One region of the Amycolatopsis sp. cg9 genome, then DNA from elsewhere that is predicted to be linked to it. Evidence: riboswitches for the same ligand, from Rfam matches in the RefSeq annotation. Region 1 holds a riboswitch; the other holds the start of a gene.
The links. Region 1 has a riboswitch for glycine ahead of gcvP (aminomethyl-transferring glycine dehydrogenase). Riboswitches for the same ligand answer to the same signal wherever they lie in the genome.
Positions count from the first base shown of each region.

Region 2: it holds a riboswitch for glycine, as region 1 does, so the genes downstream of both, gcvP (aminomethyl-transferring glycine dehydrogenase) here and gcvP (aminomethyl-transferring glycine dehydrogenase) in region 1, are expected to answer to the same signal.

Region 1 is NZ_CP166850.1:8,016,362-8,031,857, forward strand. It holds gene AB5J73_RS37225 (LuxR C-terminal-related transcriptional regulator) at 1-158, shown strand, start outside; gene gcvP (aminomethyl-transferring glycine dehydrogenase) at 139-3,027, opposite strand; glycine riboswitch at 3,199-3,297, opposite strand; gene AB5J73_RS37235 (MerR family transcriptional regulator) at 3,340-3,918, opposite strand; gene AB5J73_RS37240 (TetR/AcrR family transcriptional regulator) at 4,197-4,829, shown strand; gene trxA (thioredoxin) at 4,810-5,145, opposite strand; gene AB5J73_RS37250 (MerR family transcriptional regulator) at 5,157-5,552, opposite strand; gene AB5J73_RS37255 (bifunctional nuclease family protein) at 5,594-6,067, opposite strand; gene AB5J73_RS37260 (MerR family transcriptional regulator) at 6,281-7,027, opposite strand; gene garA (glycogen accumulation regulator GarA) at 7,024-7,494, opposite strand; gene gcvH (glycine cleavage system protein GcvH) at 7,632-8,015, opposite strand; gene AB5J73_RS37275 (CDP-alcohol phosphatidyltransferase family protein) at 8,104-8,724, opposite strand; gene AB5J73_RS37280 (hypothetical protein) at 8,935-9,144, opposite strand; gene AB5J73_RS37285 (hypothetical protein) at 9,459-9,959, shown strand; gene AB5J73_RS37290 (hypothetical protein) at 9,993-10,382, shown strand; gene AB5J73_RS37295 (AMP-binding protein) at 10,485-12,188, opposite strand; gene AB5J73_RS37300 (crotonase/enoyl-CoA hydratase family protein) at 12,200-13,042, opposite strand; gene AB5J73_RS37305 (alpha/beta fold hydrolase) at 13,177-14,055, shown strand; gene cobA (uroporphyrinogen-III C-methyltransferase) at 14,043-15,269, opposite strand.
Region 2 is NZ_CP166850.1:4,536,520-4,552,015, reverse strand. It holds gene AB5J73_RS21805 (transglycosylase domain-containing protein) at 1-1,408, opposite strand, end outside; gene AB5J73_RS21800 (MarR family winged helix-turn-helix transcriptional regulator) at 1,486-1,983, opposite strand; gene AB5J73_RS21795 (helix-turn-helix domain-containing protein) at 2,037-2,885, shown strand; gene AB5J73_RS21790 (NADP-dependent oxidoreductase) at 3,039-3,977, shown strand; gene AB5J73_RS21785 (FadR/GntR family transcriptional regulator) at 4,181-4,906, opposite strand; gene AB5J73_RS21780 (hypothetical protein) at 5,006-5,236, shown strand; gene AB5J73_RS21775 (L-serine ammonia-lyase) at 5,275-6,642, opposite strand; gene lipA (lipoyl synthase) at 6,657-7,658, opposite strand; gene glyA (serine hydroxymethyltransferase) at 7,655-8,929, opposite strand; gene gcvH (glycine cleavage system protein GcvH) at 8,929-9,306, opposite strand; gene gcvT (glycine cleavage system aminomethyltransferase GcvT) at 9,320-10,411, opposite strand; gene gcvP (aminomethyl-transferring glycine dehydrogenase) at 10,414-13,245, opposite strand; glycine riboswitch at 13,285-13,383, opposite strand; gene AB5J73_RS21745 (helix-turn-helix domain-containing protein) at 13,659-14,948, opposite strand; gene AB5J73_RS21740 (hypothetical protein) at 15,021-15,218, shown strand; gene AB5J73_RS21735 (3-oxoacyl-ACP reductase) at 15,215-15,496, opposite strand, start outside.

The DNA.
Region 1 (15,496 bases):
CCGATCTGGTCGCGCGGGCCGCCACGGACCGCGAGATCGCCCGCCGCCTCGGCATCAGCCCGCGGACGGTCCAGAAGCACCTGCAGCGGATCTACCGCAAGCTCGACGTCACCAGCCGCACCGAACTGCTGCTCCACGTCACTGGTGAAAAGTCGTGAAGGCCTCCGGCGGTGGGCAGGAGCAGATCAGGGTGCGGTCGCCGGACGCACCGTCGATGCGGCGGACCGGGGGCCAGATCTTCGCCGCGGTGCGGCCGGCGGGGAACACCGCCGTCTCCCGGCTGTACGGGCGGTTCCAGTCGCCGGCCAGGCAGCCCGCGGTGTGCGGGGCCAGCCGCAACGGGGACTCCGCCAGCGGCCACTCCCCCGACCCGACGCGGTCGATCTCCGCGCGGATCGCGACCATCGCCGCGCAGAAGCGGTCCAGCTCCGCCAGGTCCTCGCTCTCGGTCGGCTCGACCATCAGCGTGCCCGCGACCGGGAACGACATCGTCGGCGCGTGCAGCCCGTAGTCCGCCAGCCGCTTCGCGACGTCGTCCACGGTCACGCCCGTCGCCTTCGTCAGCGGCCGCAGGTCCAGGATGCACTCGTGCGCCACGAAACCCGACCGGCCGGTATACAGCACCGGGTAGTGCTCGCCGAGGCGCCGGGCGACGTAGTTGGCGTTGGCCACCGCCACGAGCGTCGCCCGGCGCAGGCCGACGGCGCCCATCATCCGGACGTACGCCCACGAGATCGGCAGGATCGACGCGCTGCCCCAGGGCGCCGCGCTGACCGGGCCGACGCCGGTCGCGGGACCGACCGCCGGCTGCAGCGGGTGGTTCGGCAGGAACGGCGCCAGGTGCGCGCGCACCCCGATCGGGCCGACGCCGGGACCGCCGCCACCGTGCGGGATGCAGAACGTCTTGTGCAGGTTGAGGTGCGAGACGTCGGCGCCGAACCGGCCGTACTGGGCGACGCCGATCAGCGCGTTGAGGTTGGCGCCGTCGACGTAGACCTGCCCGCCCGCGTCGTGCACCGCCGCGCAGACCTCGCCGACGGTGTCCTCGTACACCCCGTGCGTCGACGGGTAGGTCAGCATGATCGCGGCCAGGTCGCCGCGGTGCTCGTCCACAGTGGACCGCAGGTGCGCGAGGTCGATGTTCCCGGTGTCGCCGCAGCGGACGACGACCACCCGCATGCCCGCCATCACCGCGCTCGCCGCGTTCGTGCCGTGCGCGCTGGCCGGGATCAGGCAGACGTCCCGCGCGTCCTCGCCGCGCGAACGGTGGTAGGCGCGGATCGCCAGCAGGCCCGCGAACTCACCCTGGCTGCCGGCGTTCGGCTGCAGGGAAACCGCGTCGTAGCCGGTGATCCGCGCGAGCCAGTCGGTCAGGTCGGCCACGACTTCGAGGAGCCCGGCGGCGTCCTCGGCGGGCGCGAACGGGTGCAGCCCGGCGAACTCCGGCCAGGTGACCGGTTCCATCTCCGCGGTGGCGTTGAGCTTCATCGTGCACGAGCCGAGCGGGATCATGCCGCGGTCGAGCGCGTAGTCCCGGTCGGCCAGCCGGCGCAGGTACCGCAGCATCGCGGTTTCCGACCGGTGCTCGTGGAACACCGGGTGCGTGAGGAACTCGCTCGTGCGCCGCAGCGGGGCCGGGAGCGCGTCGGCCGTGTCCGCGTCCAGGCCGTCCACATCGGACACCGAGACGCCGAACGCCTTCCACACGAACGAAAGCCGCTCCCGTGTGGTCGTTTCGTCGCAGGCGACGCCGACGTGGTCGGCGTCGATCCGGCGCAGGGAGACGCCGAGGTCGCGGGCCGCCGCGACGACCGCGTCGGCCCGGCCCGGCACCGCCGCGGTCACGGTGTCGAAGAATTCGCCGTGCACGACCTCCACGCCGCCTTCGGCCAGGCCGGCGGCGAGCACGGTGGCCATCCGGTGGGTCCGCAGCGCGATCGCGCGGAGCCCGTCGGGCCCGTGGTACACGGCGTACATCGACGCCATGACCGCCAGCAGGACCTGCGCGGTGCAGATGTTCGAGGTCGCCTTCTCGCGGCGGATGTGCTGCTCGCGCGTCTGCAGGGCGAGCCGGTACGCGGGCGCGCCGTCCGCGTCCTTCGACACGCCGACCAGGCGGCCGGGCAGCTGGCGCTCCAGGCCTTTCCGCACCGCGAGGTACGCCGCGTGCGGACCGCCGAAGCCGAGCGGGACGCCGAACCGCTGCGTCGACCCGATGGCGACGTCGGCGCCGAGCTCACCCGGCGGCCGCAACAACGTCAGGGCGAGGGGGTCGGCGGCCACGATCACCGCGGCGCCGTGCTTCTTGGCTTCCGCGATGGTCAGGTCGAGCTCGTGCACGGCGCCGGACGCACCCGGGTAGGCCAGCAGCACGCCGAAGAAGTCCCCGCCGAGCCCGAGTCCGGTGAGTCCCTGGGACAGGTCTTCCACGACCAGCTCGATCCCCAGCGGCTCGGCCCGCGTCCGCAGCACGGCGAGGGTCTGCGGCAGGGTGTCGCGGTCGGCGACGAACCGGTTCGACGCGGACTTCCCGGCCCGCCGCACCAGCGTCATCGCCTCGGCGGCCGCGGTGGCTTCGTCGAGGAGGGAGGCGTTCGCGATCGGCAGCGCGGTCAGGTCCGCGACCACGGTCTGGAAGTTGAGCAGCGCTTCGAGCCGCCCTTGGGAGATTTCCGGCTGGTACGGCGTGTAGGCGGTGTACCAGGCCGGGTTCTCGAGCACGTTCCGCCGGATCACGGGCGGCGTCACGGTGTCGTGGTAGCCGAGCCCGATCATCGCGGCGGTCGGGCGGTTGCGGGCGGCCAGCGCGCGCAGTTCGGCCAGCGCCTGGGCTTCGGAGGCCGCCGGGGGCAGTTCGAGCGGCTCGGCGGACGCGCGCAGCGACTCGGGGACGGCGTGCCCGGCGAGTTCGTCGAGGGAAGCGACGCCGATGACGTCGAGGATCCGGCCGAGCTGGTCCGGACCAGGCCCGATGTGCCGGTCGGCGAAGGGGGTCCCCTGCTCCAGCGAGGCGAGTGACGGGTGCACGGCGGCCTCCTGGGGGACAGCGGGGCTGAGCCGGGACCGCGGTGTCCCGGCCTCCCCACTCTGTCCGTACCCCGAAGGGCGCCTGAGAGTTTCGCCCGCGTGGTTGAGCCGGGCTTGCACCGTCGGCGGGGCCATCAGGCTGTGTCCTGACGACCCGCTTTCCAGAGGCGTCTCATCCGCGCGGTCCAGGGTGCCTGAGAGGTTCCGGGGAGGACTTGCTCCTTCGGCGCCGAGCTCAAGGTGAGGCTCGGACTCTCCCGCGCGGGTTCGTCGACCGCACCGGGAACCTTACTCCGTCCGCCGCAGCGGTGATCAACCGGTCTTGCGTGCGTTGCGGCGCTGGGTGAGCTCGTCCGGCTGGTGCGTCTCGACGACCCCGCCGTCGGCGCGTTCGGCCGGGAATTCGTGGATGGTCCCGCTGATCTCCTGCATGGCACCGCTGACCGCGATGCCGAAGACGCCCTGGCCGCCCTGGAGCAGGTCGACGATCTCCTCCGGCGAGGTGCACTCGTAGACGGTGGTGCCGTCGGAGAACAGCGTCACCCGGGCCAGGTCTCGGACCCCGCGCACGCGCAGGTGGTCGACGGCGACCCGGATGTTCTGGAGCGAGACCCCGGTGTCCAGCAGCCGCTTGACGACCTTGAGGACCAGGATGTCCTTGAACGAGTACAGCCGCTGCGAGCCGGAGCCGTGCGCCGTGCGGATGCTGGGTGCGACCAGCTTCGTCCGGGCCCAGTAGTCGAGCTGGCGGTAGGTGATCCCGGCGATCTGGCACGCGGCCGGCCCGCGGTAGCCCACCAGCTCGTCCGGCAGCGAGTTGTCGGGGAACAGCTCACCCTGCTCGCCACTCGCGACCTCAACAGGCTGCTTCTCGGAACCAGCCTCGACCACGCAAGCCTCCCCTCGCCCGACCTGACGGCCGGCGAATGACAGCCGGACGGTCCCAGGAGCGGGACCCGCCGGAGATCAATCACCACGATCCGGCCCCAGACCGTGAATCACACCGTGGCGATTTACCTCCTTCGACGGTAAGCGCCCGGACAGTGCCGGTCAACGCGACGCGCGGCAAGCCTCAACGGTCGGATGAGCCTTTGCGCCGTTCGCCGTACCCGACACACGCGGACTTAAACCCCTTGACTCGATTTACTCAGCCGAGTAACTTTTTACTCATGCAAGTAAACACCGACCTCATGGCCGAACTGGGGCTCAGCCCGGCCGAGGCCGCCCGCCGCGCGCAGATCATCGGCGCGACCATCGGCGTCCTCGCCGACCTCGGGTACCGCCGGACCACGTTCGCCAAGATCAAGGAGCGGGCCGGGCTCAGCAGCACCCGGCTCATCTCCTACCACTTCACGAACAAGGCCGGCCTGATGCAGGCCGTGCTCAGCACGGTCGTCGAGACGAAGAACGAGTACCTGGCCGAACGCACCGGCGGCGGCCTCGACCCCGCCGACCGGCCCGGCTACCTGCGGGCGCACATCGAGACGTCGATCGCGTTCCTGCGCACGTACCCGGAGTGCGTCCGGGTCCTGACGGAGCTGGCCGCCAACGCCGACGACGTCGACGGCTGGGTGATGACGAAGGTGCTGGTCGACGACCTGCGCGTGCACGGACTGGCCCGCCAGCTCAAACAGGGCCAGGCCGAGGGTGCCTTCGGCGACTTCACGCCCGAGGTGATGGCGATGTCCATCGCGCAGGCCATCGACGGCGTCGCCGCGGCCTACGCGGCCGACCCGGCGCTGGACGTGGAGAAGTACGGCCGCGAGGTGGCGGACGCGTTCGTCAAAGCGACGGCGCCGTGAGGGCCCGGTCGAGCCGCTCTTCGATGCGGGCCTTCGGGAACGCGCCGACGATCGTCTCGACCGGCTCCCCGCCGCGGAACAGGATCATCGTCGGCAGCGACATGACCTGGTAGGACCGGGTCGTCTCCGGGTTCTCGTCCGCGTTGATCTTGCGGACGGCCAGTTCCCCGGCGCGCTCGGCGGCCAGCTGCGCCAGCACCGGCCCGACCATCCGGCACGGGCCGCACCAGGTGGCCCAGAACTCGACCAGCACGGGGACGTCGCTGCCGAGGGCCTCGGCGAAGGTCGAGTCGGTGACTTCGGTGACTCCGGACATGAGCGGCTCCTTCACGGACGCGGGGATTCGGGCACGACACACGGATCGGGCGCCTGCCGGGCGAGCGCGCCGGCGAGCTTCGCGGCCAGCTCGGCGCGGATGCCGCCGAGGCGGGACAAGAGCGCGTCGGCTTCTTCGAGCTTGCGGCGGTAGACCTCGATCGAATTCGCGCAGGAGTCGCCGGTTTCGTGACCGCTGCGCAGGCACTCGACGAACGGCCGGGTTTCTTCGAGGGTCAGCCCGACCGTCTGCAGGGTCTGGATCTCCTTGACCAGCTGGAGGTCGTCCTCGTCGTATTCGCGGTAGCCGTTCGCCGAGCGACGGGCCGCGAGGAGGCCCTGGTCCTCGTAAAAACGCAGCGCACGGGTGGTGACACCCGTGCGCTGCGCCAATTCTCCGATCCGCATACCCCGACGCTAGACGTTGACGTCCGCGTCAAGGCAAGAAATCAGGTGTCCGCTCCGCGGAAGTCTTCCGGCGACACGGAGTCGAGGAACTCGCGGAACTTCTCGACCTCGTCCTCCTGCTCGTCCGGGATGATCAGGCCCGCCTCTTCCAGCACCGCGTCCACGGCGTGGATGGGCACGCCGATCCGCAGGGCCAGTGCGACCGAATCGCTCGGCCGGGCCGACACCCGGATGTCGCCGTCGAAGACCAGCTCCGCGAAGAACGTGCCTTCCTTGAGGTCGGTGATCACGACCTGCTCGAGTTCCCGGCCGAGTGCTCCGATGACCTCTTTCAGCAGGTCATGCGTGAGCGGACGGGCCGGGCGGACTCCCTGCTGCTCCAAAGCGATGGCGGTGGCTTCGACCGAGCCGATCCAGATCGGCAGGTACCGTTCGCCCTCGGTCTCCCGCAGCAACAAGATCGGCTGATTCGCGGGCAGCTCGACCCGCACCCCGACGACGCGCATTTCGCTCATCGGATTTCGCCTCCCTCTCGTGCACGGGCTTCAGCGGTGGAACGGCTTCGCGCCGCCACTGTCGACGCTACCCGTCATCCGCGCGCTGTGCTCGCTGTCCGGACTCTCTCGGTTCGCCTGCCGCAAACCCGTGCCTTCACGGTACGGCATGCGGTGCCGAACATTCAGTCATTGACATGGGACCGCAAAGAGGATCTCACCGCCCCGTTACGATCAACACCCGGCGACGCCACGGATTCCGGCCTTGACGAGGAGCGTGTGCAGCGTCACGGACAGTGCCGCCAGCTCGCGCACCACTTCGTCGGCCCTCGATTTGGCCTCCGGGTCACGATGCCGGTACACCGGGGTCACGATCTGCTCCAGCAACCCGACCTCGCGGTCGGCCGCGGCGCGGAAGGCACGCAGGTGTCTCGGCTCGATACCGAATTCGGTCATCGCCCGCACCGTCCGCGCGACCAGCACCGCGTCCGGGTCGAAGAACCCGGCGGGACCGGGCCGGACCAGGCCGTACTGCTGCAGCTCGGCCAGCGCGGCCGCGTCGATGCCGGCCTGCTCCAGGAGCTCCTCCTGGGTCAGGCGCAGCTCCTTGCCCGTGGTGAAGTCGTCCGCCACGGGCAAGCCGACGTTCTCGGCCGGTGCGTCGATCGGCACCAGCCGGCGCGGCGGGCGGGGCAGGGCCGCGGCGGGCTCGGCACCCGAGTCCGCCGCGTCCAGCTGTTCCTTGATGACCTTCAACGGGAGGTAGTGGTCCCGCTGGGCGGCCAGGACGAACCTGAGACGCTCCACGTCCGCCGCGGCGAACTGCCGGTACCCCGAAGGCGTCCGGCCCGGCTGGACCAGGCCTTCGGCTTCGAGGAACCGGATCTTGGAGATGGTGACATCGGGGAAGTCGCCGCGCAGCTGCGCGAGAACGGCCCCGATGCTCAACCCGTCGCGTTGTGGCCGTCCGGCCGCCGTCACTGCGCCCCCTGGCCCCCGTGCCCCGGGCCGGTCAGGAAGACCAGGCGGAACTTCCCGATCTGGACCTCGTCGCCGCCGGCGAGGACGGCCTGGTCGACCGGCTCGCGGTTGACGTAGGTGCCGTTGAGGCTGCCGACGTCGATGACGACGAACTCGCCGCCCTCACGCCGGAACTCGGCGTGCCGGCGGGAGACCGTGACGTCGTCCAGGAAGATGTCGCTGTCCGGGTGCCGCCCGGCGCTGGTGGTGTCGCGGTCGAGCAGGAACCGCGAACCCGCGTTGGGCCCGCGCTTCACGACCAGCAGCGCCGAACCCGCCGGGAGGGCGTCGACACCCTGGACGGGCGCCTCCGCGGCGGGGGCGGGCTCGTGGCCTTCGACTTCGGCCAGGAAGTCTGCCCGGAAGACAGAGGTCCGCTCCGGAGACTGCTCCGGGGGAACGCCGCCGGGCCCGTCGTTCGTGCTCACCTGAGCTCTCCTCCACACATGCTGTGTTGCCTAGTACTCAAGAACGTGTAGCTGCCAACGTACCGTGCCTGATCGATTCTCCGAGCCCCGGCTCCCCGAACCGGCGCAGTGCTGGTCCGACCGGGTGGGAGTGGGCTTCAGCCCTTGGTCAGCGCGTCGTACGCCTCGGCTTCGAGCAGGGCTTCCAGACCCGCCGGGTCGTCGAGCCGGATCTCGATCAGCCAGCCCTCGCCGTAGGGGTCGCTGTTGATCAGTTCCGGCGACTCGGCGACCCCGTCGTTCACCGCGACGACCTCGCCGTCGACCGGCGCGAACAGCTCGGAGACGCTCTTCGTCGACTCGACCTCGCCGAAGACGTCGCCCGTGCTGAGCTGGCGGCCGACCTCGGGCAGGTCGACGAAGACGACGTCGCCCAGCTGGTCCTGCGCGTACTCGGTGATGCCCACGCGGACGAGCGTCTCCTCGCGGGTGGCGACCCACTCGTGTTCCTCGGTGTAGCGAAGCTCTTCAGGAGCGGACACCGCCGGTCCCCTTTCATGCCCTCACTGGCGAAACGTGCTGGGCGAAGTCTTACACCCACACGGCGCAACCGCCCGGCCCGGGCCCGGCTCAGTCGTCCCGGGCCCCGCGCAGGGCGTTGCGCGCCTGGAGGACGTAGAGCACGCCGGACCAGACGTACAGGACGCCACCCCAGATGGTGAAGGCGTAGCCGATCGGCCGGGCGACCGAGGCGACGTCGGAGCCGCCCTGCGCGAGCAGCAGGAACGGGAAGGCGTACATCAGCACGAAGGTGGCGCCCTTGCCGATGTAGGTGACCTCCGGCGGCGCGAACCCGCGGCGGCGCAGCGTCAGGACGCAGACGCCGAGGACGGCTTCGCGCAGGAGCAGCGGGACGACGACCCACCAGGGGATGATCTCGCGGGCCAGGAACGCGATGAGCGTGGCGAGGATGTACAGCCGGTCGGCGGCGGGGTCGAGCAGCTGCCCGAGCCGGGACATCTGGTTGAGCCACCGGGCGAGCTTGCCGTCGAGCCAGTCGGTGAGCGCGCTGAAGACGAGGACGGCGAGCGCCCAGCCGTCCTCCTCGGGGCCGAGCAGCAGCCAGAGGAACACCGGCACGCCGGCCAGCCGCAGCAGGGACAGGATGTTGGGAACGTTCATCGCCTGCCGCAGCAGGGACGGCTCGGGGGCGCCCGCCTGAGCGGCGGGTTCGGGCGCGGCTGTGCTCACCGGGCCATTAAACAGCGGGGTGGGGTGGCGGCGCCGGGTGGTGCGGCGGCGCGGCCGGGCGAGCCGTCGGGCGCCGCGGCCGGTTCCGATGTCATGAACGACTCGTTCACCGCACCGGACGACATGAACGACTCGTTCATGACGTTCCTGCGGGCCCGGAACTCAGCCGTCCGGAGCGGGCCGCCGCGGTCACGGCGGCCCGGCCGGGGTTCAGCTCGCGCGGCGGTGGCTCCACCCGCGGCGCTGCAGCTCGGCGCTGGTCAGCGACTCGGGGCGGCCGCGGTAGTCGGTGCCCATCCAACGGGCGCGGCCGGCTCGTCCCTCGAGGACGTAGGGGCGGCCGCAGCACCAGACGACGGTGCAGGGAACGGTCGGCGGACTGGACGGGTCTTCGGTGCTGGTGGCAGCTTCGGCGTTCATGACTCTCACGGGCTCGGGGCGGGTTTCGGGGACGGGAGCTCTTCTTGCCTCCCACCAAGATCTTCGGCACGCGGAGCCGGATTGTTAACCGGCACGGCGGGAATTAGACCGATCGATTCGAGATGGCAGCCTGAGGTTTCGGAGCGTGAACGGAATGTTAATCGTCCATTGTGGACGGTCTTCCGGTGGCCACCGGACCGGGCCGCCACCCGGCTGGAGTAATCTCCGGCACACCCGTGGGCGCGTCGCCCCTCGGTGCCTCGCCCGGATGGGCCAGAATGACCGGGCCAGCCAGCCGGGGAGGAAGGATCGCGGTGCCCCACCCGACCACCACGAAGATGTGGCTCGTGGCCTGCCTCGCCGTGCCCGTGCTCGCCGCCTGCTCCGCCGAACAGGCGGCCCCGGCGCCGGCGCCGTCACCCTCGGTGTCGAGCGAGGCGCCCGCGACGACGTCCGCCGGTACTCCCCCGCCGCCGCCCGCCGCGGAGAGCTCGGCCGCGGTGCCGTCCGCGCCGAAGCCCGCCGGGGCACCGCCGTCGGTTCCCGGCTCCTGCGGGACGGTGACCGCCGCCAGCGGGCTCACGCTCTACGTCTTCGACAGCGGCTCCGCCGGCGTCAGCTGCGTCGCGGCGACGAAGCTCGTCGGCGACTTCCACCGCAAGATCGCCGGCCGCCAGGGCGCGGGGTCGAACGACGCGGTGAACGAGACCGTCGACGGCTGGCTGTGCACCTCCGGGCCGCCCGCCGCGCAAGGCGGCACCACCTGCACCAAGGGCGAGCAGACGGTGTTCGCCGCCGTCGTGCCGTCCGAGTGATCCCCGCCGAACCGTTCCGCTCCTGAAGGGCCCATGAAGACTCTCGCCTACCCCTTGCTGCTCGTCGCCGCGTCCGCCGCACTGGCCGGGTGCGGTGGCGGTGACCCGGCCCCCGCTGCCCCGGCCTCCGTTCCAGCGGCCGCCGCGGCGGCGGAGTCGACGGCGCCCGGCGTCCCGTGCGGCGACGTCACCGGCGCCGGCGGCGCGAAGACGGCGGTCGTGGCCCACGGCAAGGTCGACTGCGCCGCGGCCACGAAGCTGCTGACCGACTACTTCGCGAAGCTGACCCCGGCCGAGGCGAACTCGCCCGACGGCCCCGGCCCGGTCGTCCTCGACGACTGGACCTGCGGCAGCGGCGCCAACGACCCGGTGACGGCGTGCTCGACCGAGGACGGCCGCCAGGTCGAGGGCACCCGCGGCTGACAAAGCGCCCCAATGTGGCGTTGGTTGCGTCCAGCGCACCCAATGTGGCGTTCGGTGCGTCCAGCGCACCGAACGCCACATTGGGGCGCTTGAGCCGGGCGGTCAGGACTTGAGGTCCGGGAAGTCCTCTTCGCGGAACTCCGTGCCCGCGCCCCGTGCCGGGTCGCTCTCCCGGCCGCGCAGCTCGACGCGGCGGATCTTGCCCGAGATCGTCTTCGGCAGCTCCGCGAACTCGAGCCGCCGGATCCGCTTGTACGGCGCCAGGTGCTCGCGGCAGTACGCCAGGATCGACCGGGCCGTCTCCGCGTCCGGGGAGAAGCCGGTGGCCAGCACGACGTACGCCTTCGGCACGGCCAGCCGGATCGGGTCGGGGGCCGGGACGACCGCCGCCTCCGCCACGGCTTCGTGCTCGATCAGCACGCTCTCCAGCTCGAACGGCGAGATCCGGTAGTCCGACGCCTTGAACACGTCGTCCGTGCGCCCCACGTAGGTGATGTAGCCCCGTTCGTCGATCGAACCGACGTCGCCGGTGTGGTAGTAGCCGCCGCCGAAGGCCGCCGACGTGCGCTCGTCGTCGTCCGCGTACCCGGTCATCAGGCCGACCGGGCGGTGCCGCAGGTCGAGGCAGATCTCGCCCTCGTCCGCCCGCTCGCCGCTGACCGGGTCCACCAGCGCCACCACGAACCCCGGCAGCGGGCGGCCCATCGAGCCGGGGACGACGTCCTGGCCCGGCGTGTTCGCGATCTGGACGCTGCTCTCCGTCTGGCCGAAGCCGTCGCGGATGGTCACGCCCCACGCCTTCTTGACCTGGTCGATCACCTCGGGGTTGAGCGGCTCCCCCGCCCCGACGACCTTCTTCGGCGGTGTCTTCAGCGCCGTCAGGTCGGCCTGGATGAGCATCCGCCACACCGTCGGCGGCGCGCAGAAGCTCGTCACGCCGCACCGGTCCATCTGCGCCAGCAGCGCGCCCGCGTCGAACCGGTTGTAGTTGTAGAGGAACACCGTCGCTTCGGCGTTGAAGGGCGCGAAGAAGTTGCTCCACGCGTGCTTCGCCCAGCCCGGCGAAGAGATGTTGAGGTGGACGTCGCCCGGCTGCAGCCCGATCCAGTACATCGTGGACAGGTGGCCCACCGGGTAGGAGACGTGCGTGTGCTGCACCAGCTTCGGCTTCGCCGTGGTGCCGGAGGTGAAGTAGAGCAGCAGCGGGTCGCCGGCCTTCGTGGGCCCGTCCGGGGTGAACTCGGGCGACTCGGCGAACGCGGCCGAGTACCGCTGCCAGCCCTCGACCGGCTCCCCGACCGCGATCCGCGTGTAGCCGCCTTCGACGTCGGCGAACTTCCCGGCGTCCACCGAGCGGACCACGACGTGCTTGGCCGCGCCGCGCTCGACGCGGTCGGTCAGGTCGGCGGGGCCGAGCAGCGTCGACGCGGGGATGATGACGGCGCCGAGCTTGATCGCGGCGAGGATGGTCTCCCACAGCTCGCCCTGGTTGCCCAGCATGAGGATCAGCCGGTCGCCGCGGCGGACGCCGAGCCCGCGCAGCCAGTTCGCCACCTGGTTGGACCGGCCGGACAGCTCCGGGTAGGTCCAGCGGTTCTCGGTGCCGTCCTCTTCGACGATCCAGAGCGCGTTCCGCCCGGCGTTGTCGGGGTCGTGCGCCACCACGTCGAACCAGTCGATCGCCCAGTTGAACTCGTCGAGCTCCGGCCAGGCGAAGTCCCGGTAGGCCGTGTCGTAGTCCTCGCGGTGGGTCTGCAGGTAGTCCCGCGCCACCCGGAACGCGTGGTGGACCTCCGAAGCGCTCACGCTGCTGCCTCCTATTCGCCCTTGAACTCCGGCGAGCGGCGCTCCATGAAGGCCTGGACCGCTTCGCCGAGGTCCTTGCTGGGCAGGAACGCCGAGTTCCACGCCGCGACGTACCGGAGGCCGTCGGCGACCTGGCGCTCGGTGTTCGTCGCCAGTACCTGCTTCGTACCCTGCACCACGAGCGGCGGGTTCGCAGCGATGTCGCCGGCGAGTTCCCGCGCGGCCTTCAGCAGCGCGTCCTGGTCTTCGTACACGTCGTTGACGAGGCCGATCTTCTCCGCGCGTGCGGCGTCGACGTCCTTGCCGGTCAGGGCGAGCTCCCGCAGGTGCCCTTCGCCGATGATCGAGGCGAGCCGCTGGAGGCTGCCGAGGTCGGCGACGATGGCGACGCGCACCTCGCGGACGCTGAACTTCGCGTCCGCGCTGGCCAGCCGGATGTCCGCGGCGGCGACGACGTCGACCCCGCCCCCGATGCACCAGCCCGAGACGGCCGCGACGACCGGTTTGCGGCATTCCGCGATGGAGCTGACCGCCGCCTGCAGCGACCGGAGCTGGTCGAGGAACGCCGTCCGCGGGCCCGCGAGGCTGTCCCCGCCCAGCATCGGCGCCCAGTCGCCCATCATCGCCGGCAGGTCGAGACCGTAGGAGAAGTGCTTGCCGCTGCCGGTGAGCACCACGGCCCTGACCTGCGGGTCGGCGTCCAGCGCGCGGAACACCAGGGGCAGCTCGCGCCAGAAGTCCGGGCCCATCGCGTTGCCCTTGGAGGGTCCGAGCAGCGTCACTTCGGCCACGTGGCCGTCGACGTCGACCTTCAGGGAGACGAGGTCGGGCAGACTGTCAGCAGTAGCGGTCATGGGGTCATCTTGACCCATGCCCGCGACGAGCCGCCATTGGCACGTTGTCAATTGACGCGCGAGTCACTGTGCCGACGTCGTCACGGGATGTTTTCCTGGACGTAGGCGACCACGAGCGGGGAGGACGGTGGGACATGAGCCCGGCCAGCAGCGCGACCTTGATCGAGCCGGAGCCCCCGGCCGCGCCCGCCCGGCGCGCGTCCCGCCCGATCGAGCTGACCGGCTCGTTCGACCACGAGGGCCACCGGCTCTGGTACACCGAGTTCGGCAGCGGCGACCGCGTCGTCGTGCTCACCCACGGCATCATGCTGACCCGCCGCATGCACGCCCCGCTGGCCCGCCGGCTGGCCCGCGCGGGCTTCCGGGTGGTCACGCTCGACCTCCTCGGCCACGGCGACTCCGACCGGCCGACCGAGTCCTGGCTCTACTCGATGCCGTCGTTCGCGGAGCAGACCCTGGCGCTGCTCGACCACCTCGAAGTCGAGTCCGCGGTGATCGGCGGGACGTCCCTGGGCGCGAACGTCTCGCTGGAAGTCGCGGTGCAGGCACCTTCGCGGGTCCGCGGGCTGATCGTCGAGATGCCGGTGCTGGACAACGCGATCGTCGCGGGCCTGTTCACGTTCGCCCCACTGCTGATGGCGGCCCGCTTCCTGCCGGTCACGGTCCAGGCGGTGGCGCTGGCGGCGTCCCTGGTGCCCCACGGCAACCAGTGGGTCGACGTCGTGACCGACACGCTCTCCCAGCGCCCGGCGCCGATGGCGGCGCTGCTGCACGGCGTGCTGTTCGGCCGGATCGCGCCCCCGAAGGCGGTCCGCCGCAAGATCGCGAACCGCGCGCTGGTGATCGGCCACCAGGGCGACCCGATCCACCCGTTCGGCGACGCGGACACCTTGGCGGTCGACATGCCGGACGCGGAGTTCGTCCAGGCCCGGAGCCCGGTCGAGCTGAGGTTCGACCCGACCAGGCTGTCCGACGCGATCCGGGACTTCGCGGCGAGCTGCTACGAGGACTGAACCGGCGCCAGGCCGGCCACCGGGCCGATCACGATCACCGCGGGCGGGCGGACCCCCGACGTCGCCGCGTCCGTGACCACCGTGTCCAATGTGGATCGCAGCGTGCGCTGGGTGCGCATCGTGCCGTCCTCGATGATCGCCACCGGGGTGTCCGCAGGGCGGCCGCCGTCCAGGAGGGCCTTCGCGAACTGCGGAAGCCGCTCCACGCCCATCATCAGCACGATCGTGCCGCGCATGCGGGCCAGCAGCTCCCAGTCGACCAGCGAGCGGTCGTCGCCCGGGGCCACGTGGCCGGAGACCACCACCACCTCGTGGGCCACGCCGCGGTGGGTGACCGGGACGTCCGCCACGGCCGGGACCGCGAAGGCGCTCGTGATGCCCGGGACCATCGTCACCGGGACGCCGGCCTCCGCGCAGGCGAGGACCTCTTCGAAGCCGCGGCCGAACAGGTACGGGTCGCCGCCCTTCAGGCGCACGACGAACTTGCCCTCTTTGGCGCGCTCGACCAGCGTCTGGTTGATGACGTCCTGGCTGGCCGCGCGGCCGTACGGGATCTTCGCCGCGTCGACGACCTCCACCTCGGGGGCGAGCTCGTCGAGCAGCTCGCGGGGCGCCAGCCGGTCGACCACGACGACGTCCGCGCGCGCGAGCAGGCGCCGGCCGCGGACCGTGATCAGCTCCGGGTCGCCCGGGCCGCCGCCGACCAGCGCGACGCCGGGCAGGGTGCCCTCCGGGTGCGGGGTGCGGCCGTCCTCGATCGTGCCGTTGTGGAGGCCGTCGAGCATCGAGTCGCGCACGGCCGCCGAGCGCAGCGGCTCGCCGCCGGAGAGCACGCCGAACAGGAGGCCGCCGTGTCGGCCGGACGCCGGGGTCACCGCGGAACCCGACTCGCCTTCGTCGGCGCGCACGCAGAACACGCGTTCACGCTCGGCCTCGGCGCAGATCTCGGCGTTCACCGCCGGGTCGTTCGTGCAGGCCAGCGCGTACCAGGCCGCCTCGAGGTCACCGGGGGAGTAGCCGCGTTCGTGCCAGACGAGCTCGCCCGCGTCCACCATCCCCTGCACCGACGGCGTCGTGTGCGGCGACACCAGTTCGACGCGGGCCCCGGCGCTGATCAGCCGGGGCAGCCGCCGCTGGGCCACGGAACCGCCGCCGAACATCACGACGCGGCGGCCGGTGAGCTGGAGGCCGGAAAGGTAGTGCGGGTCATCCATGGGCGGGAGTTTATTGGCGGTTCACCCCGGCGCCAGCCCAGCGTGGGTCATGCCACGCGGAAGACCGGCGGGCAGGGCCCGGCCGGCGGCCGGTCGCAGGCGGTTCACCCGCGCCGACGCCGCCGGCCGGGCCGGTGGCGCGAGACCGGCCGGCCCGGCGAGGACGGGCGTGACCACGGGCCGGGCGCGCGCCGCGGCCCCCTGGACCGGGTCGTCCCGTGCGACAC
Region 2 (15,496 bases), 3.5 Mb from region 1:
CGATGCCCGGCCCGATCAGGAACCCGTCCTTCTCGCGCATCGTCGGGACGCCGTCGACGGTCTCCGGGATGCCGGCCTGGCGCGCGGTCTCGCTGAGCGCGTCCGGGCCGAGCTGCTTCGCCAGCGCGACGAAGGGACCGTCGGCGTGGCTCGCCATCGCCGTGCGCGGGGTGCACTTCGGGCCGCAGACGTCCGGGTACTGGAAGTTCTCGCCGAGGAACTCGAGTTTCGAGGGCGACGGGATCGGCTGGTCCGCGCCGTAGCCGTGGCGCAGCAGCGCGGCGAGCGTGAAGGGGTAGAACGCCGAGCCCGGCGCGTGCGGCGTGCCCGCGTAGTCGCGGACACCCTGGTCGCCGCCGTGGTAGGCGCGGACGGCACCGGTCCGCGGGTCGACCGCGACGACGGCGCCGCGGAACTCCTTGGGCTCGTTCTTCAGCCGGTCCTGCAACGCTTTCTCGGCCGCGTCCTGCATCCCGCGGTCGAGGGTCGTCTCGACCGTCATGTTCCCCTGCTGGAGGCGGCCGAGCGGGAAGCCGTCGCGGTCGAGCTCGGCGAGCACCTGTTGCTTGATGTGGAACTCGTCGTAGGTGACGCGGCCCGCGCGGGTTTCCGACGGCGGCTGGATCTCGGGCCCGGGGTACGCCATCGCCTCACCGCTCTTGACGTACCCGCGGCTCCGGAGCTTGTCGCGCACGTACTCCCAGCGCCGCGTGGCGTGGGCGTCGCCGGACGCGGCCGGGTCGTGCACCGACGGCGACTGGATCATCCCGGCGAGGAAAGCCGCTTCGCTCCACGTGATCGAGTCGTCGAGCTTCTTGCCGAAGTAGGCGTTCATCGCCGCCGCGGGCCCGAACGTGCCGCGGCCGAAGGAGATGATGTTGACGTAGCTCTCGAAGATCTGTTCCTTGCTCTGCTCCTGGGTGATCTTCGTGGCCAGCACGAGCTCGGCGAACTTGCGGCCGATCGTGGCGTCGTCGTCGCCGGTGGACTTCTTGATGTACTGCTGGGTGATCCCGGACCCGCCGCCGACGCCGGTCAGGAACGCGCGGCCGATGCCGGTCGGGTCGAACCCCTGGTTGTCCCAGAAGGTCGGGTCCTCGGTGGCGATGATGGCGTCCCGCAGCTTCGCGGGCACCTGCGCGTAGGGCACGAACATCCGGTCACCGTCGGCCGGGATCACCTTCAGCAGCTCGGACCCGTCCGCGTACTGCAGCACGACGGTCTTGTCCAGCTCGGCGAGCACCTCTTGCGGGCTGCGGACGTCGAGCACGAGGTAGGCGACCCAGAAGGCGAGCAGCGGGACGCCGACGAGCGCGCCGAAGCTCCAGTACGCGATCCGCCGCCACCGCCGCCGTCGCGGGTTTTTCCCGGTCGGTCCGCCGGTCGGTTCCTCCGTCGACAAGGTCACGAATGGATGACGGCCGACCGGGTGAAAGGGTTCTGTGGAGAACTGACGGGGGTTGTTCGAATCCTGTCAAGAAGCGGTCAGGACGTCCCCTTGGCCCGGCGGGGAGCCGCCGAGCGGGGTGGCGTCGAGCGCATGTGGTCCCGCACCGGCGCCAGCAGGCCGGCGAGCGTTTCGACGTCGGCCGGGGACAGCGGCTCGAAGAGCAGGCCGGCGACCACCTCGACGTGCCCGGGCAGCACCCGGGCGAGCCGCTCGCGCCCGGCGTCGGTGATGGTGACCGTGGTGCTCCGCTCGTCGTCCGGGGACGGGGCGCGGGTGACCAGGCCGGCTTTCTCGAGCAGGCTCGCCTGGTAGGTCAGGCCGCTGCGGCTGTAGACGACGCCGTCGGCCAGGTCGGTCATGCGGTGGCTGCCCGACGGCGAGTCCCCGAGCCGGGCCAGCAGCTGGAACTGCACGTAGCTGAGCTCGCCCGCCTCGCGCAGCTGCTGCTCGACCGCGTGCCGCAGCAGGCTGGTCACCTCGATGAGGTCGAAGTAGGCGCCGAGCTGCACGGGGTCGAGTGACGGTGTGCCCATGGCCGGAGTGTACTGCTTCGAATTCGAAGTGGCTGGTGGTGCACACTGGCGCCATGTCGCTGTCCGAACTCGGCGCCGCGGTCCGCTGGTTGCGCGAGCACACCGAGCCGGCCGGCGGGCCGCGGACCGGGCGGCGGGTGCGCGGGCTGCGCCGGGAAGAGCTCGCCGAGCTGGCCGGGGTGTCCGCGGACTACGTGCGACGACTGGAACAGGGGCGCCGCCACCCGTCGGCCGGCGTGGTGACCGCCATCGCCCGCGCGCTGCGGGTCAGCCGGGCGGACTACGAGCGGCTCTGCGCGCTCGCCGGGTACGCCGCGGCCGACGGGCCGGTGCCCCGCGAAGCCGGCGCGGCGGCGATCCGGCTGCTGGAGCGGTTCGACCGCACCCCCGCGTTCCTGACCGACACCGCGTGGAACGTCGTCGCCGTCAACGGCGCATGGCTGGCGCTCGGCGGCGGGGCGGCACCCGGGCGCGCGCGGGACTGGAACGTCGCGTGGCGCACGTTCTGCGACGCACGCGGGGAAATCAGCCGGACCGACGAGCACCAAGCCGGGTTCCGGGCCGCGCTCGCCGCCCGGCTGCGCGACACGCACCTGCGCCACCCCGCCGATCCCGCGCTCGCCGAGCTGGTCGACGAGCTGCGGACCACCAGCCGGGCGTTCGACGTCTTGTGGCGCAGCCCGGAAACGGTGTCCGCCTACGAGAACCAGGCCGTGTTCCGCACTCCGGACGGCGAGGACATCACGCTCGACGGCAGCCTGCTCGGGGTGCCCGGCGACGGCCTGATGGCGGTGGTCCTCACCGCGGCGCCAGGTTCGGCCGACGCGGCCCGGCTCGGCGAGGTCGTCCGCGCCGCCCGCGGGCCGGCCGTGCTCAAGGTGGGCCAAAGCGGCCCAGGCTGACCGGGGCCGCGGCCACGATCCTGGGTCCCGGGTGGATCAAGGACGTCTCCCGCGCCGTCGGTGACCGGCATCACTTGCTTCGAATTCGAAGCAGTTGTACTGTGCTCTTCAGTTGCTTCGAATTCGAAGCTTTTCCCGAAAGCGAGAACCCCGATGAAGGCAGTGCGTTTCCACGACTACGGCACCCCCGACGTCCTGCGCTACGAGGAAGCGGACCTGCCGGTGCCCGCCGCCGGGCAGGTCCGGCTCCGGGTCGCCGCGACGTCGTTCAACCCCGTCGACGGCAACATCCGCGGCGGCTTCATGCGCGGCCCCATCCCCGTCGAGCTGCCGCACACCCCGGGCATCGACGTCGCCGGCACGGTCGACGAGCTGGGCGAAGGCGTCGACGGCCTCGCGGCAGGCGACCGGGTCGTCGGCTTCCTGCCGATGGACGGCGCCGGCGCGGCCGCGGAGTACGTCGTGGCGCCGGCGTCGGTCCTGACGCCGGCCCCGGCGAACGTCCCGCTGGCCGACGCGGCCGCGTTGCCCCTGGTGGGGCTGACCGCGTACCAGGCGCTGTTCGACCACGCCCAGCTGACCGCCGGGCAGCGCGTGCTGATCAACGGGGCGGGCGGCGCGGTCGGCGGCTACGCCGTGCAGCTGGCGCATGGCGCCGGCGCCCACGTCATCGCCACGGCGGGCCCGCGCAGCGGCGAAGCGGTCAAGGCGGCCGGCGCCGACGAGGTCATCGACCACACCACCACCCCGGTGCCCGCGGCGGTGACGGAGCCGGTCGACGTGGTGCTCAACCTGGCGCCGGTCGACCCGGCGGAGCTGGCCGCGCTGGTCACGCTGATCCGCCCGGGCGGGGTCCTGGTGAACACGACGGTGTGGATGCCCGCGCCGTCCGACGAAGCACGAGGGGTGCGCGGCATCGACCTGTTCGTCCGCAGCGACGCCGAGCAGCTGGCGAAGCTGGTGGCGATGGCCGACCGGGGCGAGCTGCGGGTCGAGGTCGCCGAGCGGGTCGCGCTGGCCGAGCTGCCGGCCCTGCACGCCCGCGCCGCCGAGGGCGGGGTGCACGGCAAGGTCGTCGTCGTACCGGCCTGAGCGTCAGGACAGGAACGCACGGGACACCCGCGCCGCCGAAGGCGCCGTCCACGGCAACGTCGTCGTCCCGGCCTGAGCGTCAGGACAGGAACGCAAGAGGCAGCGACGCCCGGCGGGTGCCGCTGCCCGAGCTGCCGGCCCCGCACGCCCGCGCCGCCGAGGGCGGGGTGCACGGCAAGGTCGTCGTCGTTCCGGCCTGAGCGTCAGGACAGGAACGCGCGCAGGAGGGACGCCGTACCTTCGATGTGCTCCGCCATCGCCTGGCGCGCGGCGGGGGCGTCGCCGGCGAGGATCGCGTCGACGATGGCCTCGTGCTGGGCGTTCGAGTGCTCGAGGTTGGGCGGGAGCAGCGGGATGCGGTCGAGCAGCTGGTTGACGCGGGTGCGGGCGTCGGCCATCGCCGTGGTGAGGGAGCCGGACGCGGTGACCTCGGCGATCGCCAGGTGCAGCCGGGAATCCTTGCGGCGGTAGTCCTCGAGGTCGGCGCCCGCGGCCTCGGCGAGCGTGCCGGTGAGGTGCTGCCGGTCGGCGGGGCTCAGCGATCGCGCGGCGGCCATCTCGGCGGCGCCGGTTTCGAGGACGTAGCGGAGGCTCAGCGCGTCCTCCAGCGCGACGGCGTCGACCTTGCCGCTGGGTGACTTCTCGGAGGGTGCGGGAAGGCTCTCGTTCACGAACGTGCCGCCGTACCGACCTCGTCGTGACTCCACGTAACCGGCATCGGAAAGGGCCCGGATCGCTTCCCGCAGCGTCACGCGGCTGACGCCGAGCCGTTCGGCCAGCTCCCGTTCCGACGGCAGCCGCTCCCCCGCGCCGACCACCCCGAGCCGGATCGCCTGCAGAAGCCGCTCGACGGTCTCCTCGAAGGCGTTGCCCGCGCGAACCGGCCGGAACAGCGCTTCACCGGCGTTCGCCACCGAGGTCGACTCCATCCCGCGAGTCTAGGCCCCCGGTGTTCGTCACCGAGTGTTCGCGCCGGGGTGTTCGCCGCCCGGAAAACCGCTGGATCCGAACGGCCACGGTGAGCGACGATGGAGCGACCGACACCGAACATCGACACAGGGGGCGATCCGGTGCACTTCCTCATGGCGGAGGACTTGGTCCACGAACGGGAGAACGAGTTGCGCCACCGCGTGCGCAACCGCCCTCCCGGCCGCGCGACACCCAGACGCCGCACGGGCACGAGAAGACAGCAGTTCGGCTGGACCCTGGTCGAAGTCGGCCTGCGGCTGGCGGCCGAGCCCGAAGACGAGCCGCGCTGAGCCGATGCGGCACTTTCACGTGAAAGTGCCGCATCGGATCAGCACTCGATGACGTTCACCGCCAGGCCGCCGCGGGCGGTTTCCTTGTACTTCACGCTCATGTCCGCGCCCGTTTCGCGCATCGTCTTGATCGCCTTGTCCAGCGTCACCACGTGACTGCCGTCGCCGCGCATCGCCATGCGGGCCGCGTGGATCGCCTTCGACGCTCCCACCGCGTTGCGCTCGATGCACGGGATCTGGACCAGGCCGCCGACCGGGTCGCACGTGAGGCCGAGGTGGTGCTCCACCCCGATCTCCGCCGCGTTCTCCACCTGGGCCGGCGAGCCGCCGAGGACTTCGGTCAGGCCTGCCGCCGCCATCGCCGACGCCGAACCGACTTCGCCCTGACAGCCGACCTCGGCGCCCGAGATCGAGCCCGTCTGCTTGAGGATCGAGCCGATCGCGCCCGCGGTGAGCATGAACTTCACGATGCCGTCGTCGTTCGAGTGGCGGATGAAGCGCTGGTAGTAGTGCAGCACCGCGGGGATGATGCCGGCCGCGCCGTTGGTCGGGGCGGTGACCACGCGCCCGCCCGCCGCGTTCTCCTCGTTGACCGCCAGCGCGTACAGGCTCACCCAGTCCATGGCGTACAACGGGTCGTCCGCGCCGTCCTCGGCCAGCAGCTTTTCGTGCAGCGACTTCGCGCGCCGCGGGACCTTCAGGCCGCCCGGCAGGACGCCTTCGTGCGTGCAGCCGTTGCGGACGCACTCGGCCATGACCGCCCAGATCGCCAGGAGCCCGTCCCGGACCTCTTCGCGCGACCGCCAGGCCAGCTCGTTCGCCAGCATGATCTCGCTGATCGGCAGCCCGGTCGACGCGCAGTGCCCGAGCAGGTCCGCGCCCGTGCGGAACGGGTACGGCACCGGCGTCGAGTCCTCGACGAACACCGTGTCGGTCTCGTACGACTCGTCCCGGACGAACCCGCCGCCGACCGAGTAGTACGTCCTCTCGCGCAGCAGCTCGCCCGCCGCGTCGAACGCGCGGAAGACCATGCCGTTCGGGTGCGCGGGCAGCGACTTGCGGCGGTGCATGGTGAGATCGGTGTCCTCGTCGAACGCGATCTCGTGCGTGCCGCGGACCTTCAGCCGCCCGGATTCGCGGATCTCCGCGATGCGCACCGGGACGACGTCGGTGTCGATCTCTTCGGGACGCTCACCGGAAAGCCCGAGCAGGACGGCTTTGTCGCTGCCGTGGCCGAAGCCGGTCGCGCCGAGCGAGCCGAACAGCTCGGCCTGGACGCGAGACGTCCGCGCGAGCTCGTCGCCGAGTCCGTCCACAAAGGTCAGTGCCGCCCGCATCGGCCCGACGGTGTGGGAGCTCGACGGGCCGATGCCGATGGAAAACAGGTCGAAGACGCTGATCGCCATTGATCCGCCCCTTCCTATCGCGCCAGCAGTGAGCTGGCTTCTTGCGCGGCCGGGCCCTGGTCGGCGAGGTGCTGCAGGTTGGCCGGCAGCTCCTCTCCACGGTAACCCTTGGTCTGCGCGTACAGGCGTCCCGCGCGGTACGACGACCGAACCAGCGGCCCGGCCATCACACCGGCGAAACCCATCGCCTCGGCAGCCTTCGAATGCTCGACGAACTCCTCCGGCTTCACCCACCGATCCACCGGGTGATGCCGCGGCGACGGACGCAGGTACTGCGTGATCGTCAGAATCTCGCACCCCGCATCCACCAGATCCTGCATCGCCGGAGCCACCTCGTCCGGGGTCTCGCCCATCCCGAGGATCAGGTTGGACTTCGTCACCAGGCCGAACTCACGCGCCTTCGTAATGACTTCCAGCGAACGCGCGTAGCGGAACCCGGGACGGATCCGCTTGAAGATCCGCGGCACCGTTTCTACGTTGTGGGCCAGCACCTCCGGCCGCGACCCGAACACCTCGGCCAGCTGCGCGGGGTCCGCGTTGAAGTCCGGGATCAGCAACTCGACACCGGTACCCGGGTTCAATTCGTGAATCTGGCGCACGGTCTCCGCGTACAGCCAAGCCCCACCATCGGAAAGGTCATCCCGGGCCACACCGGTCACCGTCGAGTACCGCAGGCCCATGGCCTGCACGGACTCGGCGACCTTGCGGGGCTCAGTCCGGTCGAGAGCGGCGGGCTTACCCGTGTCGATCTGGCAGAAGTCACACCGGCGCGTGCACTGGTCACCACCGATGAGGAACGTGGCCTCCCGGTCCTCCCAGCACTCGTAAATGTTGGGACAACCCGCCTCTTCGCACACCGTGTGCAAGCCCTCACGGCGCACCAAGCCCTTGAGCTCGGTGAACTCCGGCCCCATCCGCACCCGCGTCTTGATCCACGGCGGCTTCTTCTCGATCGGCGTCTCACTGTTGCGAACCTCGAGACGCAGCAGCTTCCGGCCTTCGGGCAGCGCGCTCACCGGGACAGGTCCGCGTACAACGGGTGCTTCGCAGCCAGCGCTTCGACACGGTCGCGCAGCTTCGACCGCAGGGCGTCGTCGAACTCCGGCTTCAGCGCCTCGGCGATGACGTCGGCGACCTCGGCGAAGTCCTCGGCCCGGAACCCGCGGGTGGCCAGCGCCGGCGTGCCGATCCGCAGGCCCGACGTGATCATCGGCGGACGCGGGTCGAACGGGACGGCGTTGCGGTTGACCGTGATGCCGACCTCGTGCAGCCGGTCCTCGGCCTGCTGACCGTCCAGAGTGGACTGGACGAGGTCGACGAGCACCAGGTGGACGTCGGTGCCGCCGGTCAGCACGCGGACCCCCACCGAAGAGCAGTCGTCCTGCGACAGCCGCGCGGCCAGGATCCGCGAGCCCTCCAGGGTCCGCTGCTGACGCTCCTTGAACTCCTCGCTCGCGGCGATCTTCAGCGCGACGGCCTTGGCCGCGATGACGTGCTCCAGCGGCCCGCCCTGCTGACCGGGGAACACCGCCGAGTTGATCTTCTTCGCCAGCTCCGCGCGCGACAGGATCAGGCCGCCGCGCGGGCCGCCCAGGGTCTTGTGCGTGGTCGTGGTGACGATGTCGGCGTGCGGCACCGGCGACGGGTGCAGCCCGGCCGCGACCAGCCCGGCGAAGTGCGCCATGTCCACCATCAGCTTGGCGTCGACCAGGTCCGCGATGCGGCGGAACTCGGCGAAGTCGAGCTGACGCGGGTAGGCGGACCAGCCGGCGATGATCAGCTTCGGCTGGTGCTCGACGGCCAGGCGCTCGATCTCGGCGAGGTCGACGATCCCGGTCTCTTTGTCGACGTGGTAGGCGACGACGTCGTAGAGCTTGCCCGAGAAGTTGATCTTCATCCCGTGCGTCAGGTGGCCGCCGTGCGCGAGGTCGAGGCCGAGGATCGTGTCGCCCGGCTTGAGCACGGCGAACATCGCGGCCGCGTTGGCCTGCGCGCCCGAGTGCGGCTGGACGTTGGCGTGCTCGGCGCCGAAGAGGGCCTTGGCGCGGTCGATGGCGAGCTGCTCGACGACGTCGACGTGCTCGCAGCCGCCGTAGTAGCGGCGGCCCGGGTAGCCCTCGGCGTACTTGTTGGTCAGCACCGAGCCCTGCGCCTCGAGCACGCCCACCGGGGCGAAGTTCTCCGACGCGATCATTTCCAGGGTGGACTGCTGGCGGGTGAGCTCGTCGGCGACGGCCGCCGCGACCTCGGGGTCGACGTCGGCGAGGTGGGCGTCGAAAGTCGTCATCAGTTCTCCTGGGTGTGCGCGGCGTACGCGGCGGCGTCGAGCAGGTCCGGCACGTCCCCGGACAGACGCACCTTCAGGAGCCATCCTTCGGTGTACGGGTCCGAGTTGATGACCTCGGGGGTGTCCGATGTGGTGCCGTTCACCTCGACGACCTCGCCGGAGACGGGCGCGTACAGCTCGCTGACCGACTTGGTCGACTCGACCTCGCCGAACACCTCGCCGGCGGTGATGGTCGAGCCGGCGTCCGGCAGCTGGACGAACACGATGTCACCGAGCGACTCGGCGGCGAAGGCGGTGATGCCGACGGTGGCGACGCCGTCCTCGACGGACAGCCACTCGTGTTCCTTGGTGTACTGCAGGTTCTCGGGGATGCTCACGGTTCAACAGTCCTTACGCGCGGGAGTAGAAGGGCAGGGCGACGACCTCGACGGGCTCGATCCTGCCCCGGATGTCGACGGACAGCTCGGTGCCGGGCTCGGTGTACGCCCGATCGACGTACGCCATGGCGATCGGGTAACCCAGCGTCGGCGACAGGGCGCCGCTGGTGACCTCGCCGATCTCCTTGCCGTCGGCCAGCAGCTTGTAGCCGTGGCGCGGGGCGCGGCGACCGGCCCCCTTCAGACCGACCCGCACGCGCGGGACGTCCTGCTCGGACCGCTCTTCGAGGGCCGCGCGGCCGACGAAGTCGCCCGGCTTCTCGAACTTGACCACGCGGCCGAGGCCCGCTTCGAACGGGCTCTGGTCGAGGGTGAGTTCGTTGCCGTACAACGGCATCCCGGCCTCCAGCCGCAGCGTGTCGCGGCAGGCCAGCCCGGCCGGGACCAGGCCGTGGCCTTCGCCGGCCTCGGTGAGGATCCGCCAGACCGCCGGGGCCTCGTCGGCGTTCACGAACAGCTCGAAGCCGTCTTCGCCGGTGTAGCCGGTGCGGGCGAGCAGGACGTCGTGGCCCTTCACGACCGCCGGGACGCTGGCGTAGTACTTCAGCGCGGCCAGGTCGGCGTCGGTGACGGCACCGAGGATGGCCGCGGCGTTCGGGCCTTGGACGGCGATCAGCGCGGTGGTCTCGCTGCGGTCGTCGACGACGGCGTCGAAGCCCGCGACCCGTTCGGCCAGCGCGTCCGCGACGACCTTCGCGTTGCCCGCGTTCGCGACGACCAGGTAGTGCTCGTCGGCGAGGCGGTAGACGACGAGGTCGTCGAGCACGCCACCGGCGGCGTCGCAGATCATCGTGTACCGCGCGCGGCCGGGCTTGACCCCGGTGAGGTTGCCGACCAGCGCGAAGTCCAGGACGTCGGCGGCCTGCTTGCCGGTGACGTGGATTTCGGCCATGTGCGAGAGGTCGAACAGCCCGGCCGCCTCGCGGACGGCCTTGTGCTCGGCCAGCTCGCTGGCGTAGCGGACCGGCATGGACCAGCCGGCGAAGTCGGTGAACAGCGCACCGAGTCCCTTGTGGACTCCGTGCAGGGAGGTTTCCTTCGACACTGTCAGCCTTCGTAAGCGTTGAGGGGCGGGCAGGAGCACACGAGGTTGCGGTCGCCGCGCGCGCCGTCGATGCGGCGCACCGGGGGCCAGTACTTGTTCTTGCGCGAAACACCCGCCGGGTACACGGCCAGCTCGCGGTCGTAGGCCTTGTCCCACTCGCCGACCAGCGTCTCCGCGGTGTGCGGCGCACCCCGCAGCGGCGACTCCTCGGCGCTCCACTTGCCGTTCGCCACCTCGTCGATCTCCGCGCGGATGGCGATCATCGCGGCGATGAACCGGTCGATCTCGCCGAGGTCCTCGGACTCGGTCGGCTCGACCATCAGCGTGCCCGCGACCGGGAACGACATGGTCGGCGCGTGGAAGCCGTAGTCGATGAGCCGCTTCGCGACGTCGTCGACCGTCACGCCGGTTTCCTTGGTGAGCTGGCGCAGGTCGAGGATGCATTCGTGCGCGACAAGGCCGTCCTGGCCGGTGTAGAGCACCGGGTAATGCGGGGCCAGGCGCGAAGCGACGTAGTTCGCGGCCAGCACGGCGACCTTGGTGGCCGCGGTCAGGCCGGGCGCGCCCATCATCCGGACGTACGCCCAGGAGATCGGCAGGATCGACGCCGAGCCGTAGGGCGCGCCGCTGATCGGGCCGACGCCGGTCGCCGGGCCGGCGGCGTCGAGCAGCGGGTGGTTCGGCAGGTACGGCGCCAGGTGCGCGCGCACCGCGACCGGGCCGACACCCGGGCCGCCACCGCCGTGCGGGATGCAGAAGGTCTTGTGCAGGTTCAGGTGCGAGACGTCGCCGCCGAACTCGCCCGGCTTGGCCAGGCCCAGCAGGGCGTTGAGGTTCGCGCCGTCGACGTACACCTGGCCGCCGCCGTCGTGGACGATCTTGGCCAGCTCGTCGATGTCGTGCTCGTACACGCCGTGCGTGGACGGGTAGGTGACCATGATCGCGGCGAGCGTGTCCCGGTGGGCGTCCACCTTGGCCCGCAGGTCGGCCAGGTCGACGTTGCCCTCGTCGGTGCACTTGACCACGACCACGCGCATCCCGGCGAGCACCGCGGAGGCGGCGTTGGTGCCGTGCGCGGACGACGGGATCAGGCAGACGTCCCGGGCCTCGTCGCCGTTCGCGCGGTGGTACGCGCGGATCGCGAGGAGCCCGGCCAGCTCACCCTGGCTGCCCGCGTTCGGCTGCAGCGACACCTTGTCGTAGCCGGTGACCTCGGCCAGCCACTCGGCCAGCTGCCCGACCAGCGTGTGGTACCCCGAAGCGTCCTCGGCCGGCGCGAACGGGTGGATGCCGGCGAACTCGCGCCAGCTGATCGGCTCCATCTCGGTGGTGGCGTTGAGCTTCATCGTGCAGGAGCCGAGCGGGATCATGCCGCGGTCGAGGGCGTAGTCCTGGTCGGACAGCTTGCGCAGGTAGCGCAGCATCGCCGTCTCGGAGCGGTGGGTGCCGAAGACCTCGTGGCCCATGAAGCCGCTCTCGCGGGCCAGGCCGTTCGGCAGCGCGACGCCGTCGGTGACGTCGGCCTCGACGCCGAACGCCTTCAGGACCTTCGCGGTGATCGCCGGGGTGCTGACCTCGTCGAAGGCGACGCGGACGTGGTCGGCGTCGACGTGGCCGAGGTTGATGCCGGCCTCGCGGGCGGCCGCGTGGACCTCGGCGGCCTGGCCCGGGACGTGCGCGACGACCGTGTCGAAGAAGGACTCGTGCACGACCTCGACGCCGGTCTTGCGGAGAGCGTCGGCGAAGCCCGCGGCGAGGCCGTGGACGCGCTGGGCGATCCGCTTCAGGCCGTCCGGGCCGTGGTAGACCGCGTACATCGCGGCCAGCACGGCCGGGAGGACCTGCGCGGTGCAGATGTTGGACGTCGCCTTCTCGCGGCGGATGTGCTGCTCGCGGGTCTGCAGCGCGAGCCGGTAGGCGGAGTTGCCGTCGGCGTCCACCGAGACGCCGACCAGGCGCCCGGGCAGCGAGCGCTCGAGGCCGGCGCGGACGGACATGTACCCGGCGTGCGGGCCGCCGTAGCCGAGCGGGACGCCGAAGCGCTGCGTCGAGCCCGCGGCGACGTCGGCGCCGAACTCGCCCGGCGCGGTGACCAGCGTCAGCGCGAGGAGGTCGGCGGCGACCGTGAACAGCGCGCCCGCGGCCTTCGCCGACTCCGAAATCGCGTGGTAGAAGCCGCGGCCGCGCAGCACGCCCGACGCGCCCGGGTACTGCGCGACGACGCCGAAGAACTCGTCCGGCAGGCCGGTCAGCAGGTCGCGGACCTCGACCTCGATGCCGAGGGCCTCGACGCGGGTCCGCACGACGGCGATCGTCTGCGGCAGGCACTCGGCGTCCAGCACGACCTTGTTCGACTTGGACTTGGACGCGCGGCGCATCAGCGTGACGGCCTCGGCGACGGCGGTCGACTCGTCCAGCAGGGAGGCGTTCGCGGTGGCCAGCCCGGTCAGGTCGGCGACCATGGTCTGGAAGTTGAGGAGCGCTTCGAGCCGGCCCTGGGAGATTTCCGGCTGGTAGGGCGTGTACGCCGTGTACCAGGCCGGGTTCTCGAGGACGTTGCGGCGGATCACGCCGGGGGTGACGGTGTCGGAGTAGCCGAGCCCGATCATCTGCGTCATCGGCCGGTTGCGCGCGGCGAGGGCGCGCAGCTCCGCGGTGGCGTCCTCTTCGGACGCGGCAGGCGGGAGCCGCAGGTCACGGGTGGCGCGGATGGCGCTCGGGACGGCGGCGCCGACGAGGGCGTCGAGGCTGCTGTAGCCGCACTCGGCCAGCATCTTCGCGCGCTCGGCCTCGGACGGGCCGATGTGGCGGGCGTCGAACTGCGTTGAAGTGATCGGGAGCTCCTCGGGCCGGGCACACAACGGTGCGCTGGGAACTCCCCCTCTGTCATGGCACCTGAGAGTTTCACCGTGCGGGACACGGCTTTCACCTTGGGTGAGGCGCGGGTGCGCCTGCTTTCCAGAGTGGCCTCGCGCGAAGCGGTAGCAGGTACCTGAGAGATTCCGGGGAGTTTGCTCCTTCGGTGCCCCACCGACTTCGTGAGGGCTCTCCCGCCTCGGCTCAACGGCCCGATCTGCAGTTGTGGCGGTTACGGTACCTGCCGCGTTCGAGATCCGTCCACCTCACCCGGCCAACGCCACAGTGATCCTCGACCCCACCCCGAGCGCCCCAATGTGGCGTTGGGTGCATCCAGCGCACCCAATGTGGCGTTCGGTGCGTCTGACGCACCGAACGCCACATTGGGGCGCTAGGTTCCGGCGACCCGGTGGACCACCTGGCCGGCCAGCGCGGGCGGGCGGCGGACCCGGCCCGAGGGCAGGACCAGGCGCTTGAGCGGGCCACCCAGCGGGACCGGCGGGTGACCCGCGCCCAGCAGCACCTGCTCGACGATCTGCTCGGCGTGCCAGGCCACCGAGTCGTTGAGCCGGTCCAGGGACGGGCGGTCGCCGTCGAAGACGTCCTCGTCGGCCAGGGTCACCTCGTAGTACCGGCAGCCGGGCGGGATCGAAATCGCCTCCTCGATGGCGCGGGCGCCGTCGAGGGGGTCGTCGAACCCCGCTTCGAGCAGCGCCGACCGGTAGATCCGCGCCGCCCGTGCCCGCATCCGCGGCCCGTAGCGGACCACGACCGGGAGCCGTCCGGTCAGGTCCGGCACGGCCAGGCCGTGCAGCAGCATGATCGGCGGCACCGAGTGCACCAGCCGCGGCGCGGGCTCGGCCAGCTCGCGGGCGGTGATCCGGACGCGGTCGGCCATCGCGTCCGGGAGGCCGAAGTAGCGGAAGTCGACGTTGCCGAACCCGAGGCCGTCGGCGACCAGCGACGCCAGCAGCTCGCCGTAGCCCCAGATCGGCGACAGCACCACGACGGGCGGCGCGGTCACGACCGGTGACGGCGCGGGCGGACGCGTCGCCTCCTGCTCGGGCACCTGGATGACCAGCCGCGGCGGCTCGTGCCAGTCGTGCACCTCGGCGACCCGCCAGTACAGCCCGAGCGGCCGCCACAGCTCGCCCAGGACGTCGTGCTCGAGGATCCGGCGCACCTCGGCGTCGTCGTGGGGGAAGTCCCGCGGCGGCACGACCCCGACGTAGTGGTGGTAGGTGACGCGGACCTCGTCGCCGCGGGTGGCCGAGCGGATCCGCATCTCCCAGTCGACCGGCGACGCGGCGATGGCGTTCGCCACCTGCGTCCCGGGCGAGGAGTACACGAGCGCGGTGGCCTGGCGGAGGAACTGCCCGGCCTGGTCGATGCCCTCCCGCAGCGCCTTGGCCGCCTGCGCGACGTGCACCGGCGACGCGAGCGAGCCGGGCAGCACCCCGGCGACGCGCAGCAGCTCGGCCTCCCCGATCCCGGTCACCTCGGCGAGCTGCGCCCAGTGGTCGAAGACGGTCACCTTCGGCGCGTGCCGGTGCTCGATCCAGCTCCGCAGCGTCGACGTCGGCACGCCGATCCGGCGCGCGGCCTCGTCCAGGGAGAGCCCGCGGGAGCGGATGCCGGCCCGGACCGCTTCCGCCCACTCGTCGGCGCGCCAGTGCGTCACCTCACAAAGCTAACGAAACCCGCTAGCTTTGCGCAGGGACAAAACGCCCACGGCCGCCCGACGCTGGTCACCATGACCACCACCGTCGTCGCCTTGACCCTGATCGTCGGCGTGCTGACCTTCGCCGCCGGCGCCTTCCTCGCCGCCGAGGTCGCCGTCCGCGTGCTCCGCCGCCGCGAACGCCTGGTCTCCGAAGAGCGCAGGAAGCTCAACGCCGCCTGGAACTACCTCCGGGAGGTCTACGGCGTCAAGAAACCGACCAAGCGTTAGAGCGGGGTGACGTACGCGCCGGAGATGCCGCCGTCGACCAGGAACTGCGAGGCCGTGATGAAGCTGGCGTCGTCGCTGGCCAGGAACGCCACCGCCGCCGCGATCTCCTCGGGCTCGGCGAACCGGCCGACCGGCACGTGGACCAGCCGCCGCGCCGCGCGTTCCGGGTCCTTCGCGAACAGCTCCTTGAGCAGCGGGGTGTTCACCGGGCCCGGGCAGAGCGCGTTGACGCGGATGTTCTCCCGCGCGAACTGGACGCCGAGCTCGCGGCTCATCGC